4 regions of the Rhizobium sp. 1399 genome follow, and region 2 is predicted to be linked to each of the others. Evidence: predicted binding sites of a transcription regulator. Region 2 holds the regulator's gene; each other region holds the start of a gene.

The links. The regulator PhoB, encoded in region 2, activates phosphate uptake and scavenging genes when phosphate is short. The targets are predictions, from matches to a motif close to TGTCATNNANCTGTCAT.
Region 1: ppk2 (polyphosphate kinase 2) is a predicted target of PhoB. The motif match lies at 1,715-1,731, and genes of this name have one in related genera.
Region 3: J2X71_RS04835 (TIGR03364 family FAD-dependent oxidoreductase) is a predicted target of PhoB. The motif match lies at 2,160-2,176, and genes of this name have one in related genera.
Region 4: J2X71_RS22465 (DUF2794 domain-containing protein) is a predicted target of PhoB. The motif match lies at 2,262-2,278, and genes of this name have one in related genera.

What each region holds. Positions count from the first base shown of each region.
Region 1 covers NZ_JAVDSU010000008.1:224,072-228,251, forward strand. Annotated here, with positions in the region: gene J2X71_RS24335 (ABC transporter permease subunit) at 1-714, shown strand, start outside; gene ppk2 (polyphosphate kinase 2) at 754-1,662, opposite strand; gene J2X71_RS24345 (ABC transporter substrate-binding protein) at 1,996-3,171, shown strand; gene J2X71_RS24350 (branched-chain amino acid ABC transporter permease) at 3,226-4,086, shown strand; gene J2X71_RS24355 (branched-chain amino acid ABC transporter permease) at 4,083-4,180, shown strand, end outside.
Region 2 covers NZ_JAVDSU010000001.1:701,521-705,700, reverse strand. Annotated here, with positions in the region: gene pstB (phosphate ABC transporter ATP-binding protein PstB) at 1-666, shown strand, start outside; gene phoU (phosphate signaling complex protein PhoU) at 711-1,424, shown strand; gene phoB (phosphate regulon transcriptional regulator PhoB) at 1,556-2,239, shown strand; gene J2X71_RS03675 (pyrroline-5-carboxylate reductase) at 2,370-3,158, opposite strand; gene J2X71_RS03670 (GcrA family cell cycle regulator) at 3,456-3,986, opposite strand.
Region 3 covers NZ_JAVDSU010000001.1:932,829-937,008, reverse strand. Annotated here, with positions in the region: gene J2X71_RS04845 (ArsC family reductase) at 1-138, opposite strand, end outside; gene phnX (phosphonoacetaldehyde hydrolase) at 209-988, opposite strand; gene J2X71_RS04835 (TIGR03364 family FAD-dependent oxidoreductase) at 985-2,115, opposite strand; gene J2X71_RS04830 (succinylglutamate desuccinylase/aspartoacylase family protein) at 2,220-3,281, opposite strand; gene J2X71_RS04825 (2'-5' RNA ligase family protein) at 3,352-3,822, opposite strand; gene J2X71_RS04820 (ParA family protein) at 4,136-4,180, opposite strand, start outside.
Region 4 covers NZ_JAVDSU010000007.1:188,458-192,637, forward strand. Annotated here, with positions in the region: gene J2X71_RS22450 (ABC transporter permease) at 1-254, shown strand, start outside; gene J2X71_RS22455 (Bax inhibitor-1/YccA family protein) at 434-1,162, shown strand; gene J2X71_RS22460 (N-acetyltransferase family protein) at 1,274-1,831, shown strand; gene J2X71_RS22465 (DUF2794 domain-containing protein) at 1,838-2,239, opposite strand; gene J2X71_RS22470 (thioredoxin family protein) at 2,512-3,252, opposite strand; gene acnA (aconitate hydratase AcnA) at 3,489-4,180, opposite strand, start outside.

The DNA.
Region 1 (4,180 bases), on a different contig from region 2:
CTCGGCACATGGCTGCCGCGCGGCTGGACGGATCGCTGGTATTTCAGCGCCTGGAATGAGTTCCAACTTTCCAGCGTCGTCATCGTCACCTTCGAGATGGCCTTCGTCGTTGTGATCATTTCGGGCATTCTCGGCGTCATGACGGCCTATGCGCTGGCGCGTCGCGACTTTCCGGGCAAACGCGCCATCATCCTGCTTTTCCTGCTGCCGTTGCTGATCCCGCCGCTGACCTATGGTATCCCGCTGGCGACCGTGCTTTATCAGCTCGGTCTCGGCGGCACGTTCTGGGGCGTGGTGCTGATCAACCTGGTGCCCTCCTTCCCCTTCGTCGTGCTCGTCATGATCCCCTTCATCGAGCAGATCGATCCGCGCATCGAGGCGGCAGCCCGCGTCTTCGGCGCCGGCACCACGAGCCTCTTTATCCGTATCCTGCTGCCATTGTTGCTGCCCGGGATGCTGGCAGCACTGCTGCTCGTTCTGGTGCGCACTCTTGCCATGTTCGAGCTGACCTTCCTGATCGCCGGACCGCAGACGCAGACGCTGGTCGTCTCGCTCTATTACGCGGTCTTTGCATCCGGCGTGCGTGCCAGCCAGTCGATCGATGCGATGGCGGTGATCTATATGGTGACGACGCTTTTCTGGCTCATCATCGCGCTGCAATTCGTCAATCCGACGCAGATCGTCGCCCGCGCCAAGCAGCAATCGGCGCATTGAGAAACCGCTGCCGGCAGAACCGGCAGCGGCTCCAAGAAATCAGTAAACTTCGGGAACGTAGAGTTCCGGCGGAACCGGGATACGCTGATAGTCTTCGTGACGCACGCGCTCGGGAAGTACGATCTCTTCCTTCGGCACATCCTCGTAAGGAATCTGGCTCAGCAGATGCGCGATGCAGTTCAGGCGCGCCCGCTTCTTGTCCACGGCCTGGACGACCCACCACGGTGCTTCGTCGATATGCGTGCGATCCAGCATCTCTTCCTTGGCCTTGGTGTATTCTTCCCAGTGGACACGGCTCTGCAGATCCATCGGCGAAAGCTTCCATTGCTTCAGCGGATCGTGGATACGCATGTTGAAGCGGAATTCCTGCTCCTCGTCGGTGATCGAGAACCAGTACTTGATGAGGATGATGCCGGAGCGCACCAGCATGCGCTCGAACTCAGGCACCGAGCGGAAGAACTCTTCCAGCTCGTCCTTGCTGCAGAAGCCCATGACACGCTCGACGCCGGCGCGGTTGTACCAGCTGCGGTCGAAGAGCACCATTTCGCCTGCCGACGGCAGATGCGGAGTATAGCGCTGAAAATACCACTGGTTCCGCTCGCGCTCGGTCGGCGCCGGAAGTGCCACGACGCGGCAGACGCGCGGGTTGAGGCGCTGGGTCACGCGCTTGATCGCGCCGCCTTTGCCGGCGGAATCGCGGCCTTCGAAGAGCACGACGACCTTGAGCTTCTTGTAGTGGACCCAGTCCTGAAGGCGGACAAGTTCATGCTGCAGGCGGAAAAGCTCTCGGAAATAGAGCTTGCGTTCGAGCGTCTGTTCGGCCGGGCCGGACATGCCCTCGGCGACCAGCTCGTCGAGCCGGTCCTCCTCCATCTGCATTTCCAGCTCTTCATCGAAGCTGTCTGCAATCTCGTTCTTGATACGGTCGAGCTCAGTGTTTTCGATCATGGCACGCTCCCTGTTCAATTCGCTCGATAAAGCACGTTCTCGCCATAGCTATATGACAGAGTTGCGACGATCAAAAATTTGCTTTGGCAAAACGCAAAATTATAAGGCGCAAACACCGGCTTATCCCGCCTTTCATTGCCGTTCCGGCGGGCGCAATCGACTGGTTCTACAGATGGCCGCGGCTTGTGCCATGTCAAGTTTTATGTATACATTAGACTTGCTGAGCAATTTTCGCGATGGCGGCGTTTTCTTCGGAGGAGCGAGGGAAAACGCTCAGGTCGCGGGCATATCTCCGGGAGAGAGATATGGTGCACAACATTGGGAGGAGTATACATGGTTTCGTTTTCAAGAAGACTATTCGTAGCTGGCGCTGCGCTCGCTACACTTGCCGGAGCGCCTGCATTTGCACAGGAAACGGTCAAGATCGGCGTGATCCTGCCGATGACCGGCCCTTTCGCCTCAACCGGACGCCAGGTCGAGGCCGGCGCTCGCGCATACATGGCAATCAACGGCGATACGGTTGCAGGCAAGAAGGTCGAGCTCGTCCTGCGTGACGATGCCGGCACTGCCGACCAGACCCGCCGCATCGCCCAGGAACTCGTCGTCAATGATGGCGTCAAGATGCTCGTCGGCTTCGGCCTGACGCCGCTTGCCATGGGCGTCGCCCCGGTTCTCAACCAGGCGAAGGTTCCGGCTATCATCACCTCGGCCACAACCTCGGCCATCATGAAGCAGTCGCCCTATTTCGTGCGCACCTCGATGGGCGGTCCGCAATCCGCCGTCCCGGTCGCCACCTGGGCCGTCCAGAACAATCTGAAGCGGGTCGTCACGCTGGTGACCGATTACGGTCCGGGCATCGACATCGAAAAAGGCTTTACCGACCAGTTCAAGAAAGAAGGGGGCACGGTTGTTGAAGCACTCCGCGTTCCCCTGCAGAACCCGGATTTTGCGCCCTTCCTTCAGCGTGTGCGCGATGCCAAGCCGGATGCCCTCTTCGTCTTCGTGCCCTCGGGTGTCGGCGCGATTTTCATGAAGCAGTTCGTCGATCGCGGTCTAGCGGATGCCGGTATCAAGCTGATCGCCACCGGCGACGTCACCGATGACGATCTCCTGAACGGCATGGGGCCGGCCGCCAAGGGCGTCATCACCGGCCACTTCTATTCGACCGACCACGACAGCCCGGAAAACAAGGCCTTCGTTGCCGAAGTTCGCAAGGCCAACAAGAACATGCGCCCGAACTTCATGTCGGTCGGCGGTTATGACGCCATGCATGTCGCCTATGCCGCCCTCGAAAAGACCGGCGGCGATACTGACGGCACCAAGCTTGTCGAAGCCATGAAGGGCATGGAATTCGTCAGCCCCCGCGGGCCTATCACCATCGATCCTGATACCCGCGACATCGTGCAGGATATCTACATGCGCGAGGTCAAGGAGAAGAATGGCGAGCTCTACAATGTCGAGTTCGCGACTTACCCGAAGATCCACGATCCGAATACGGCTGCCAAGTAAGCCCAGGAAACAGGCGGCGGAAGCAATTCCGCCGTCTGGATGCAGTGAGGTCTCATGCTGACAATCCTGTTCGACGGCATCGCCTATGGCATGCTTCTCTTTGTTCTCGCCTGCGGATTGTCGGTCACGCTGGGCCTGATGAATTTCGTCAATCTGGCGCATGGCGCCTTTGCCATGGCAGGCGGTTACGTCACCGTCATCATGATGAATAGCTACGGCATCTCCTTCTACTGGTGCCTGCCGGCCGCCTTCATCGTCACAGCGCTTGCCGGCGTTGTGTTGGAACGGCTGCTTTACCGCCGCCTCTATTCGGCTTCGCATCTCGATCAGGTGCTGTTTTCGATCGGCCTCGTCTTCATGGCGATCGCGGCAATCGACTATTTCATGGGCGGGCAGCAGCAACTCATCAACCTGCCACCTGAGCTCAGCGGCCGCTTCGACTTCCTCGGTATCGATATCGGCCGCTACCGGCTTTTCATCATCGTCATCTGCGCGGTGCTGACGGTCACGCTGCAACTGGCGCTCACCCGAACCCGCTTCGGCAGCCAGCTACGTGCGGCCGTCGATGACGGACGCGTCGCCCGCGGCATGGGCATCAATGTCTCGGTCATCTTCGCGCTGACCTTCGCGCTCGGCTCCGGTCTCGCTGGCCTTGGTGGTGCGCTCGGCACCGAACTGCTCGGCCTCGATCCGAACTTTCCGCTGAAATACCTCATCTATTTCATGATCGTCGTGACCGTCGGCGGCACCTCGTCCATTACCGGCCCGTTCATCGCAGCACTTCTGCTCGGCGTCGCCGATGTCGCCGGCAAATATTACGTGCCGCAACTCGGCGCCTTCATCATCTATGCCGTCATGATCCTTGTGCTGATCCTCCGGCCCCATGGCCTCTTCTCCCGGGAGGGCGGCCGATGAGCGGCGAACGCAACAACGCCTCCAAGCAGGCCATGGGGCTCCTGAGGCACGCCGGCCGCTGGCAGATCTGGGAATTAGCGCTGTGGCTGGCGAC
Region 2 (4,180 bases):
GTGACCGCCCTGATCGGCCCGTCGGGCTGCGGCAAGTCCACCTTCCTGCGGTCGTTGAACCGCATGAACGACACGATCGATGGCTGCCGCGTCACCGGCAAGATCACGCTCGACAGCGACGATATCTACGATCCCGACATCGACGTCGTCGAACTTCGTGCCCGCGTCGGCATGGTGTTCCAGAAGCCGAATCCGTTCCCGAAAACGATCTATGAAAACGTTTCTTACGGACCGCGCATCCATGGCCTTGCCAAGTCCAAGGCCGACCTGGACCAGATCGTCGAGACGAGCCTGCAGCGCGCCGGCCTCTGGAACGAGGTCAAGGATCGCGTGCATGAATCCGGCACCGGCCTGTCCGGTGGTCAGCAGCAGCGTCTGTGCATCGCACGCGCCGTTGCCGTCAGCCCGGAAGTCATCCTGATGGACGAGCCCTGCTCGGCACTCGACCCGATCGCGACTGCAAAGGTCGAAGAGCTGATCCATGAGCTGCGCGAAAACTACACCATCGTCATCGTGACGCATTCCATGCAGCAGGCCGCGCGCGTATCACAGCGTACCGCAATGTTCCACCTCGGCAACCTGGTCGAGGAAAATGACACCGACAAGATGTTCACCAATCCCGACGATCCGCGCACCCAGGACTATATCATGGGCCGGTTCGGCTGATTTTGGCGATGTGAAGCCTTCCCGATTTTCGAGGACAAAGCCCCATGGCATCGACACATATTTTTTCCGCTTACGATGACGATCTGAAATTCCTGTCCCGGCGCATTTCCGAGATGGGTGGTCTTGCCGAACAGATGGTCGGCGAGGCCGTCCGTGCGCTGGTCAACGGCGACACTGCGCTCGCCCAGAAGGTCATTTCCGACGACGTGATCCTTGATCACGCGGAACGCGAAATCAACGACAAGGCGATCGTCACGATCGCCCGTCGCCAGCCGATGGCCTCCGACCTTCGCGAGATCATGGGTTCGATCCGCATCGCCGCCGACCTCGAGCGTGTCGGCGACCTCGGCAAGAACACCGCAAAGCGCGTCATCGCCGTCCAAAGCACCGGCGTTCCGCGCAAGCTCGCCCGCGGTCTCGAGCATCTCTCCGAACTGGCGCTCGTCCAGCTCAAGGAAGTGCTCGACGTCTATACGACGCGTTCTGCGGACAAGGCCAAGTCCATCCGCGAGCGCGACGATGAGATCGACGCGATGTACACCTCGCTGTTCCGCGAACTCCTCACCTACATGATGGAAGATCCGCGCAACATCACGAGCTGCACGCATCTTCTCTTCTGCGCCAAGAACATCGAGCGCATCGGCGACCATGCGACCAACATCGCCGAGACGATCTATTACATGGCAACCGGCGCCCAGCCGGAGGGTGAGCGTCCGAAGGACGACAGCTCCAATACCGTCGGTGCGGTGACGGAGTAATCCGGACCTGCCAATTGCGTGCGCGCCCTGCGCTGGGGCGCGCAAAGGTCGCAGCCAATTCCAAGTTTCTGCATGGTCCGTTGCTTAAATCACCCCCGGTTTAAGGATCATGCATTAGGAGACTGACACGCATGATCCCAAGAGTTGCAGTTGTTGAAGATGAAGAGGCGCTGAGTGTGCTTCTCCGCTACAACCTCGAGGCTGAAGGTTTCGAGGTGGATACGATCCTCCGTGGCGACGAGGCCGAAATCCGGCTTCAGGAGCGCACGCCGGACCTGCTCATCCTTGACTGGATGCTGCCGGGCGTTTCCGGCATCGAGCTCTGCCGCCGGCTGCGCATGCGGCCGGAGACCGAGCGCCTGCCGATCATCATGCTGACGGCACGCGGCGAAGAGAGCGAACGCGTTCGCGGTCTCTCGACCGGCGCGGACGACTATGTCGTCAAGCCCTTCTCCACGCCGGAACTTGTTGCCCGCGTCAAGGCGATGCTGCGACGCGCCCGTCCGGAGGTTCTCTCCACCGTTCTGAAGTGTGGTGATATCGAGCTCGATCGCGAAACCCATCGCGTTCATCGCAAGAGCCGCGAAGTCCGTCTCGGCCCGACCGAATTCCGCCTGCTCGAATTCCTGATGTCGTCGCCGGGCAGGGTCTTCTCCCGCTCGCAGCTTCTGGATGGCGTCTGGGGCCACGATATCTACGTGGACGAACGTACCGTCGACGTCCATGTCGGACGCCTGCGTAAGGCGCTGAACTTCTCCAACATGCAGGATGTCATCCGCACCGTCCGCGGCGCGGGATATTCCATGGAAGCCTGATCCGAGTGATCGGAGGTCACGAACGGGTCGCTCGGTTTTGCCGGGCGGCCCGTTTGTCTATCTGGCACCCCTAGCTTCTTATGAAAGCCGACACCAGGCGCCGAAAGCGAACCTCGAGAGAATCTGCTTTCTACAGACGAATGCGTGCGAGAACTCGATCAAGAGCCTTTTGCAGAGCCGCAGTGCCGCCGAACTCGCGAAAGTTTTCGAGCACCTGTTCATTCAATCCGCCCTTGGTCGAATGCTCGCCGATGAGTTCATCAAAACTCGCGACAGGTTTTGAACGGGCAGCATGGGCGAGGCCGGAAAACAATTGACGGAGGTAGGCGTCGCCAGCCGTTCTCGAAAGCCCTTGGCTCTGCAGCCAGGTCGACGTCGCGTCCAGGATGCCGAAATAGGTGGCCATCAGGCAGCTCGCCACCGCGAGAAGTTCGAACTCAGGTCTGTTTTCAACCTGGATCGCCGTTCCGAGCGCCGAAAAGAGGGCGTGGGAAACCTCGTCGGGCGGGTAGATCGCAGTCGCGCCCTGAAGATCTGCGATGAACGGAAGTGGAATTGCCAGGCTCAGGCGAACTGGCTGATCGATCCACGCCAGCAGTTGATCCATTGGCGTGGCCGCGACGAAGCTGATGACATGGTGGCCCGGCCGAAATCGGAGCGAGCGGATGACCTCCTCGGCAATTTGCGGCCTCACTGCCACAAATACGAGATCGGATCGGTCGAGAACATCCTGGTTCCCCAAAGCGATCGACACATTCCGGTTTGCCGCCGCAAGGCGGGCGGCGACGCTTGCGCTGCGCGGTGACAGCACTACCGGTGTGTCGCGAAACGCTGTCTTGCCCAATCCGGTGACGACGGCCTCGGTAATCGTGCCCGTCCCGACGAACCCCATTGCCATCCGCTTTGGATCGATCTCCATTGGCACCCCTGACCGACTGTTTGCGCCGTGCTACTCCACGAGAATACCGCATCTGTATCAGAAAATCGCGTTACAGCGCCATCACCACCGTTCCATACCGGTCTAGGGCTGAAACGCATCGGCGGCGTTGGGCCAAGTTCGCATCGTCAGGCATGGTGAACGGCAGGCAGAGATCGGCCCCCGGCAGATCGTGGTCAGGAGCCGTTTTCCAGCCCTCCTGTGCCGACTAAAAAATACGCCCCTCTGCGCGTCAGCGAAGAGGGGCGGCGGATGCTGCATCTGTTGAGAAGGCGCTGGTCAGGCGACCCGGACAGCCTTTCGGCGTTCGCTGACCGGCTGGTAGGCGAGGCGCTGGTGATAGTTGCAATAGGGCGAGGAATCCGGGGAGTCGCAGCCGCAGAAGTAGAAGTCGTCCTTCAGAGGATCGCCGACCGGCCACTTGCAGGTGCGCTCCGTCAGTTCCGTCAGGCCGAGACGACGCGAAATCGGCACGACCACGTTTTTGGCCGGCACATATTCCATTTCCTCGACCGTTTCGATCTCGATCTCTTCCTTCAGCATCGTTGCGCCCTGCTGGCGGGTAACGGTGCGGGTGGTGATGCGAGACGCATAGTTCGGGGCGCGCGGAGCCGACGTATTGCGCTTCGGTGCGCGCGCAGCGGTCGCCGTGCCGCCGGCCTTGGCGCGGCCGGGAAGACTGAGCCGGTGAACTTTGCCGATAACAGCGTTTCTACTCACTCCGCCAAGCTGCGCAGCGATCTGGCTGGCGCTCAGCCCTTCCGACCAAAGCTTCTTGAGCTTCTCGACACGCTCGTCTGTCCAGTTCATTGCCCTGTCTCCACCTTTCGCGTTGGTGATGGCAGAATCCCTCACCGTTGCCTCGGAAGTCTCCGAAGCAAGAAACGCCTGATCAATTTTGGTGACTAGTTCCGCCGCATGCAGTCTAGTAATTGAACTTTAACCTAGTGTGAGCCTGACTCTGTGACAAGAGTCGCGTGAATCCGATGAATCCGAATTCAGGG
Region 3 (4,180 bases), 230 kb from region 2:
CCATCGTTCCAGGTGCGCCCGGTCGATGCCGACGGCCTTGTAATCGTGAAAGTCGTAGGCGACGCCGCGTTCGTCCAGCCAGCTACGGGCCTTCTTCATCGTGTCGCAGTTCTTGATACCGTAGATGGTGATGGCCATGCCGGTTCGATCTCCCTGTTTTCCAAGGGAGATATCACGCTGGATAAGCGCTGCAAACGCCGTCTGGCCTTTATCCCTCGAGCTCTTCGATGAGTGCTGGCAGGTCGGCCACGGTCTCGATGACGTAGTCGGCGCCGGCAGCAATCAGCTTCTCGCCGATCCGCTTGTGCAACTCGGCTCGCGCCTCCGGCGAAAGTGCATCCACCTCTTCAGGCGTCAGACCCGCCTCGTTGCCGGAGAGCGTCACGCCAACGGTAACGCAGCCTGCCGCGGCACCCTCGGCAATGCCGGGTTCAGTATCATCGACCTTCAGGACCGCAGAGGCCGGATAGACCATCAGGTCGAGGAAGCATTTATACATGCCGATCGGCGTCGGTCGGCCAAGCGGCAGATCGTCGGCACAGATCAGATTGTCGGGTGCATAACCCTGTTCAGCGGCAAGCGGCAGCACGCGCTCCATGATCGAGCGCGTATAGCCTGTCGTCGAGCCGATCTTCATCTGCCGCTCGCGCAGGTATTCGATCGTCTTGATCGCGCCAGGCACCAGCGCGCAGTAATCGGTCACGACAGCTTCGTTGAGCGGCACGAAGAGTTCGTAAACGCGGTCGATGGCCGCCTCGTCCGGAAGCGCGCCTTGCACCGCCTGCCAGCGGGCGGCGATATGCGGTTCGGCCAGCATCGCGGCGATATGCGCACGCTTCGGAAGCCCCATCGGCTTGCGTGCGTCGGCGATCGTCACCTCGACGCCGAACTTGCCGAAGGTATCCACAAAGGCGCCCATCGGTGCGAAGGAGCCGAAATCGATGACTGTGCCGGCCCAGTCGAAGACCACTGCCTTGAATTGCGTCATGCTGCGCTCCCGTAAAGATCCTCGATGGTTTCCTCGCCGATGCCGAAGGCGGTCGAGGCACCGCAGCCTGCCGTCACCACGACGATACGCAGCGCATCGGAAGGCTTGTCGGTGAACCGCCAACGGTCCGGGGCGGAGGCATAGGTGCCGATCCAGCGTTCGGTAATGAAGCGACCCGGCAGATTGAGCACGGCATCCATCTCGTCGAGGGTCAGCCGGTCGATGCGCTCCAGCCCAAAGGGATCGGGCGTTTCGGAGTAATGGTGGCTGTCTCCGACGATCAGCGATCCGTCTTCCGATTGCGTAACAATCAGGTGGATGCCGTTTTCCCGCTCCGGCTTGAACTCCCGGTCAAGCCGCGCCTTCAGGGCAGTCGCTTCAGGCAACTCGGCATAACCGAGATAACGCCCGAGCCCGAGATCGGACATGACGGCGGTGCTAAGCGAGACCCGTTGCGCCGGCACGACACGCATCATCTGCAGCTTGCAGCGTGTGACGTTATATGCAGCGATCCGATCCGCAAACAGGCTCTTGAAATCGTCGCCGGGGCAAACAACCACCGTCTCCGCCTCGATCAGGCCGGTTGACGTCTCGATCCGCGGCGGCTCGACGGCGCTCACTGCTGTCGAGCGGCGGAACTCGATGCCATATTTGATTTCGAGATAGCGGGCGAGCAGTGGAACGGCCGTGCGGGATTCGACCCGCAGTTCATGGGGGCTATAGAGTGTGAAGCGCCCCGCTTCCGGTCGCAGTGCCGGCACAAGCCGCCGTGCCTCCTCGATCGTCAGTCTTTCGCAGCCTTCGCCCATCTCTGTGCGCAGGAAGGCGTCGATCACGGCTTCGGATTCGTCGAGCCTTGCGGCAAGGAGCAGCCCGCGCTGCAGGACGTCGACGCCTGCGTCATCGACAATATCGGCCCAGATATCGCGTGCCCGGCGTGCCTTGTCCCAGCAGTCGCCGGCCTGCTGGCCGGTCACCGTCACAAAGCCGAAATTGCGCACCGAGGCGCCATTTGCCTGTGCGTCGCGGTCAACAACGACGACCCGTTTGCCGCGCTTTGCCGCCGCCAGCGCATGCGCCAGCCCGACAATTCCCGCGCCGACGATCGCAATGTCGTAATGCGGCATGAAAGCTCCTTCGCAACATGTCTGCAACGGCTTGGCGGATTTTCTTGAAGCCTGTGTGACAGTTGCCCGGAGCCTTACATCCGCGTGTGGAAAAGAACGCTGGTTCAGTCTTCCAGCGTGCCGGCCTTTCGCGTTGCCTTGCTCGGCTTGTCGGCGGCAATCTTCATCAGGTCACCGCGCCGGCGCACCAGCCGGTCGGAAGTGCGGGTAAGAAATAGCCCGTCCTGCGGCGCCCGGATGTCGATATCGCCCTCGGCAAAACCGGGCCGGGTGACGATCGTCGCCAGAAGCTCTCCTTCCGAGACACGCTCGCCGATATTGCGGTGGAAGAGCACGGTACCGCCCTGCGGCGCACGCACGATCTCGACATTGTCGAGCGGCACGGCTGGTCCGGAGAAGGTCTTGTCTCCGGCTGCCCCGCCGTTGACAACACCGCGCCCGATCAGGAACTGCAGCAGGCCTTCGGCATCTTTCTCGGCCATATCGGGATAGACTTCGCGGCGACCGCGCAGTTCCACCGTCACCGAAAGCTTGCCCGGAAGCTTGGCCTTGCGCTCGCCCGGCACCTCATATTTCCAGGCAAAACCGACGGCTTCCTCGAAGGCGGAGCTTTCGCCATCCGAAAGCAGCACCGCTTCCATGTCGAGCGCATTGGCAAGGTCCGCTGCTTCCGGCCAGAAGGCTTCGTCGATATAGGCATATTGCAGCGATTCATCATCGCAATGCAGATCGAGCACCAGATCGGCTCCGAGCGCCATATGAATCAGCTCTCGCTTCAATCGATCCGTAGCCGGATAATAATCAAGACCGTCAAGCAACTCCTCCCGGTCGCGAACCGAGATCAGCGGGAAGTCCCGATTGAAATTGGTCCGCGATCCCAAATCGAACCGGCCCTGCAGCTCGCCGAAATGCGATTGCGCCGCCCCGATCGGATTTGCCTGCGGCACGAGCGTGATATCGCCGGCGATCCGTCCTTCGTTTTCGGCTTGCCTGAGTTGAAGGCAGAGAAAATGCGCAAGCGCGGTTCCCGGCAGTTCATTGGAATGCAATGCGGCCTGGATATAGACCTTGGGCGCCGCCGGATCGCTTCCCTTGAAACGCATGACGGGCAACCGCCATTCGATGCCGGGCGTATCGCCCGGGATGATGATCTCTGAAAGGTCCACTGTCTTGCTCCGCATGTACATATTGAGTGGGGAGTTTTATGCGAATCCCCACCCGCGGTGCAAGCGCAGCTCAGCCGAGCAGAGGCCAGCGGTTGATGACGTGATGCTCGCTCTTCCCGTAGATGCTGTGGATCAACAGGAACTCCTGGACTGTCCAGCGTACGGGTCGGTCAAGCTTTTCAGGCAGAACAGTCTTGCGATCATAGAGCATTGTCATGTGCGGCGTCAGATGTCCGCCGACATTATAGGGTAGTCCAGCCTCGTAGAGACCTTCTTGAATTTGGTTGCGAAGATCCAGCAGGCCTTCGTTTTCTTGCCTGCCGCAGATGACGAAGGCTTGCGGCTGGCCGGGGTGCTTGAAGCTCATGGCTTCGTCGAGCACAATTTCGAACGGCTGGGCACGCACTGCCGCGGCAACTTGTTCAGCGCCGAACACGATATCATCCGGGAGCCGACGGTAGGCGCCGATGCCGTTCAGCGTGACATGAAGCACTGCGTTCGGCCGCGAGGGTCCGGTCAGAGCATGTCTATTGCGATACACTTGCGCGATGTCCAGCGCCTCGGATGCAGCTTCGATGGTTGGGCGAAGCGCGAAGAAAATCCTGTCGTGAAATTCCCCGCCAAGATTGGATTTCTTCTGGGGGCCTGCGCTATTCGGATCGAGTGGAAAATGAGGCATTTGAACTACGGACTACATCGCCCGCCTCCTTGTTTCGACAAGGAGGAGCATACCAAGATTGGCATTTCAGTCAAGAACAAAACATGAACAAAGAGCTTTGTGAGGATATTCAAAACAGAAACGGCTACCTTTGCGGCAGCCGTTTGCTGGCGTCAATCAAGCGCTGAGGAATGCCTTACGCGGCGTTCTTAAGGACCTCAGCCGCCTTTTTGGAAGACTT
Region 4 (4,180 bases), on a different contig from region 2:
GAACCATGCTGATCCGCGCCTTCAGCTATGAATATCTCATCCTCGGTGTTGCCACCGCCATTTTCGCGCTTTTTGCCGGCAGTGTGGCTGCCTGGTTCATCGTCAGCCGCATCATGCGCCTGCCCTCCAGCTTCATGCCGGATGTCGCAGGTCTCACCCTTGTCACAGCCCTAGTATTGACCGTCGGTATCGGCTTGATCGGCACCTGGCGCATCCTCGGACAGAAGGCAGCACCAGTTTTGCGCGAGCTGTAATGGGTGAAGGCCCCAAATCCCTTCACCTTACGGCGATTTAACCGAACGGCAGATTGCAAAGGCCTTGTTTGAATTGGACGAAAGCCTCATATTGTCAGCAGGCATGCTGGAAGCTCCGCAGCGGCGCCCGGGTCGTAAACCCGACACCGTATTTCCATCGGAGCTTGTAAGAGGAAACTATGGCTGATCTCCGTAACTATCAAAGCCGCGCACAAGCCGGCGAAGTGATTGATCAAGGCCTCCGCGCTTATATGCTCAAGGTCTACAACCTGATGGCGCTGGGTCTGGCGATCACTGGTGTGGCCGCCTATCTGTCATTCCAGTTCGCTTTCGCCAATGGCGAGCTAACTGCATTCGGTCAGGCGATTTATGCAAGCCCGCTTCGGTGGGTTGTGATCCTTGCACCGCTTGCTGCCGTGTTCTTCCTGAGCTTCCGTATTAACCAGATGAGCGTGGCTGCAGCGCAGACCACTTTCTGGGTCTATTCCGCACTGGTTGGATTGTCGCTCTCGTCAATCTTCATAATCTATACGGGCCAGAGCATCGTACAGACCTTCTTCGTGACGGCCGCCTCCTTCGGTGCGCTGTCGCTTTACGGCTACACGACCAAGCGCAACCTGTCGGCAATGGGTTCGTTCCTGATCATGGGCCTCTTCGGCCTGATCATCGCTTCGATCGTCAACATCTTCCTGGCTTCGTCCGCCGTGCAGTTCGCGATCTCCGCGATCGGCGTGCTGATCTTTGCAGGCCTCACCGCCTACGACACGCAGCGCATCAAGGAAATGTATTTCGAAGCAGATGGTTATGACGTCGCCGGCCGCAAGGCCATCATGGGCGCGCTGACGCTCTACCTCGACTTCATCAACCTCTTCATGTTCCTGCTACAGTTCATGGGCAACCGTAAGTAAGCAGGCCGGACTGAAAAACGAAAAGGCGGCTTCGGCCGCCTTTTTTGTTGCGGGCAGTTCGCTGGAGTGCTTCAACGTGAGCCTTCGTTCAACAGTGCCGATCGATCCGAAATGCTCCCTCTCCTACGCGACACCCTTCCTTCCGATCTTCCTGCCATTACTGAAATCTACCGCGAGTCCGTGCTGAACGGCATCTCGAGTTATGAAATCGTGCCGCCAACCGAAGCGGAAATGACGGCTCGCTACTCCGCCATTCGCGAGCAGGGCTATCCCTACATCGCCGCGACAGCCGAGGACGGAAGCCTGCTCGGCTATGCCTATGCCTCGGCATTCCGCACCCGTCCTGCCTATCGCTGGCTGGTCGAGGATTCGATTTATCTGGGCACGGCGGCGCGCGGCAAGGGTATTGGCAAACTACTCCTTGGAGAGTTGATTTCGCGCTGCACCGTCTCTGGCTTCCGCCAGATGACCGCCGTCATCGGCGGTGCAAGCCCGGCTTCTATCTCGCTTCACCGTTCACTGGGTTTTGAAGAGATCGGTCTGATGAAGGGTGCCGGTTACAAGCACGGCCGCTGGCTGGATACGATGCTGATGCAGCGCAGACTGGGCGAAGGAACGGAAACCCATCCCGATCCTGAGGCCTATCCGGGCACGCTGTTCAAGGGGTGATATCGCTTACTTGTCGACGAGCTTCAGCGATTTGTCGAAAACCTTCAGGACTGGCCCAAGCTCGTGGCCGCGCTTCAGGATCATGCCGTTGGTGTTCACGACCGAAAAGGCGCCCTGCTTGGCAGCAAGCTTCGGATTCTTCTCGATGCGGAAGAGCGGCATTTCGCCCGAACGCTTGAAGACGGAGAACACCGCCTTCTCCCCCGTGTGGTCGATGGCATAGTCTTTCCACTCGCCTTCGCCCACCATTCGACCGTAGATCCACAGAATCTGGTCGAGCTCCCGCCGGTGAAATGTCACTGGCATCGGATCTTTATTTTGTCTGTATTCCTTGAGATCAACGACGGTTGAAGAGCTATTGTCGACGGAGCGGCTTTCGCCGTGTCGCAAATCCGGCGTATCTGTCATCAGACTCCCAAGACCTCCACGTGTGACAGGAGAGTGACAGTTTGCCCGAGCCGCGGCAAATTGCAAGGGACCGACTGTCACACTGGGGACGAAACCTGCTTTCTCCGGTGTGCCGCATTTCAGTCAAAACAGCGCCTCATTTCCAAGAGAACTATAGGCTCCAGTTTGGCGCCAGCGCGCCAAAGGGCCCGGCGGAGCGTATCGACCTTAACCCCAGCCCCGAATACGCTTGGCCGGGCCGCCTGACATTCATCCGCAAGCGGATGAAATCCTTAGATGTTTTTCCCTGCCATGACGACTGTTGCGCCGAGGATCGCTCCCGGATCGCCGTTGTCCGTCACGGACTGCAAGAGAATCGCTGATCCTTCGAGATCGGGTTTTTCCATCACGCTGGCCGGCAGAGTCAGCGTCGTCGCCTTGCCATCCCACATGCCGACGGTCTCCACATCGGTCACGCTGTGAAGGTAGGAGATCTTCTGGCCGCTGTTTTCGCCCTTCTCGACGTCGATCGTTTTTTCCTTGTCGAAATAGACGATCACCACATTGGCCTTGCCCTGGCCGGCGCCGAGCTTGATCTCTAATTGGTCGCCGCTCATGCGAGCACTGACGGGCACGGTCAGGCCTTTGCCCTCGTTGGCATAGCCATTTATCTTGCCGTTGATGCCGGCAAGATCGGCGCCTGCGAGATGGTCACGGCCATTGACGATCGCCTGCGGCGTATAGACGTTGCTGCGGCCCATCATCCGGGCATAGCCGTATTGCCGCTCGGTATTTTCCTTCGAGCTCAGCGTGTCGGCCCAGCCGAGATAATTCCAGTAATCGACGTGATAGGCGAGGGCGATGACATTGCCCTGGCTGACGAGCTTGCGGAATGCGGCATCGGCCGGCGGACAGGAGGCGCAGCCCTGCGCCGTGAACAGCTCAACGACGCCTTTCGGCGCGCCATCTTCGGCTAGGAGCGGACTTGCAAAAGCAAGCCCGGCGATCAGCGGGATCATAAAACGCGGGGACATTCACCAGCACCTCTTTTCCAGCGTCAGCAGCGGTCCTGAACTGCCGGCTCTGAGATATGAACGTACGAATAATCCTTCCGGGTCCAAACGGAAAGTCACGAACGGGTGAGACGGAGCCCCAGGCGGATGGCCGCCGAAACACATCACCGTGAGCATTGAAACAGCCTCGTTTTCCGCAAAGAAAAACCGCCGGAAATTGCTCTCCGGCGGTCATTATCAGGCAAGTATCTTAACAATCAGGCTGCGAGATCGCGCAGAACCGTCTGCAGGATGCCGCCATTGTTGAGGTAGACGACCTCGTCCAGCGTATCGACGCGCGACACCAGCGGAACGTCCTTCACGGTGCCATCGGCGTAGGTGATCTTGGCGATCTTCTTTTCGCGCGGCTTGATGTTTTCGAGGCCCTCGATGGTAACGAGTTCATCGCCCTTCAGGTTGAGGCTCTGCCACGTCGTGCCCTCTTCGAAGACGAAGGGGATGACACCCATGCCGACCAGGTTCGAACGGTGGATACGCTCGAAGCTCTGGGCGATCACGGCCTTGACGCCGAGCAGGTTCGTGCCCTTCGCAGCCCAGTCACGCGAGGAGCCGTTGCCATATTCCACACCGGCGAAGATGACGAGCGGAACGCCTTCGGCCTTGTACTGCATGGCCGCATCGTAGATCGAGGTCTCTTCCTTGGACGGATAGTGGATGGTGTAGCCACCTTCCTTGCCGTTCGCACCGAGCATGAAGTTGCGGATGCGGATATTGGCGAAGGTGCCGCGCATCATCACTTCGTGGTTGCCGCGGCGCGTGCCGTACTGGTTGAAGTCGGCAACTGCGACGTCGTGGCCAAGCAGGTAGGCGCCGGCCGGCGAAGCAGCCTTGATCGAACCGGCCGGAGAAATGTGGTCGGTGGTGATCTTGTCGCCGAAGAGGCCGAGGA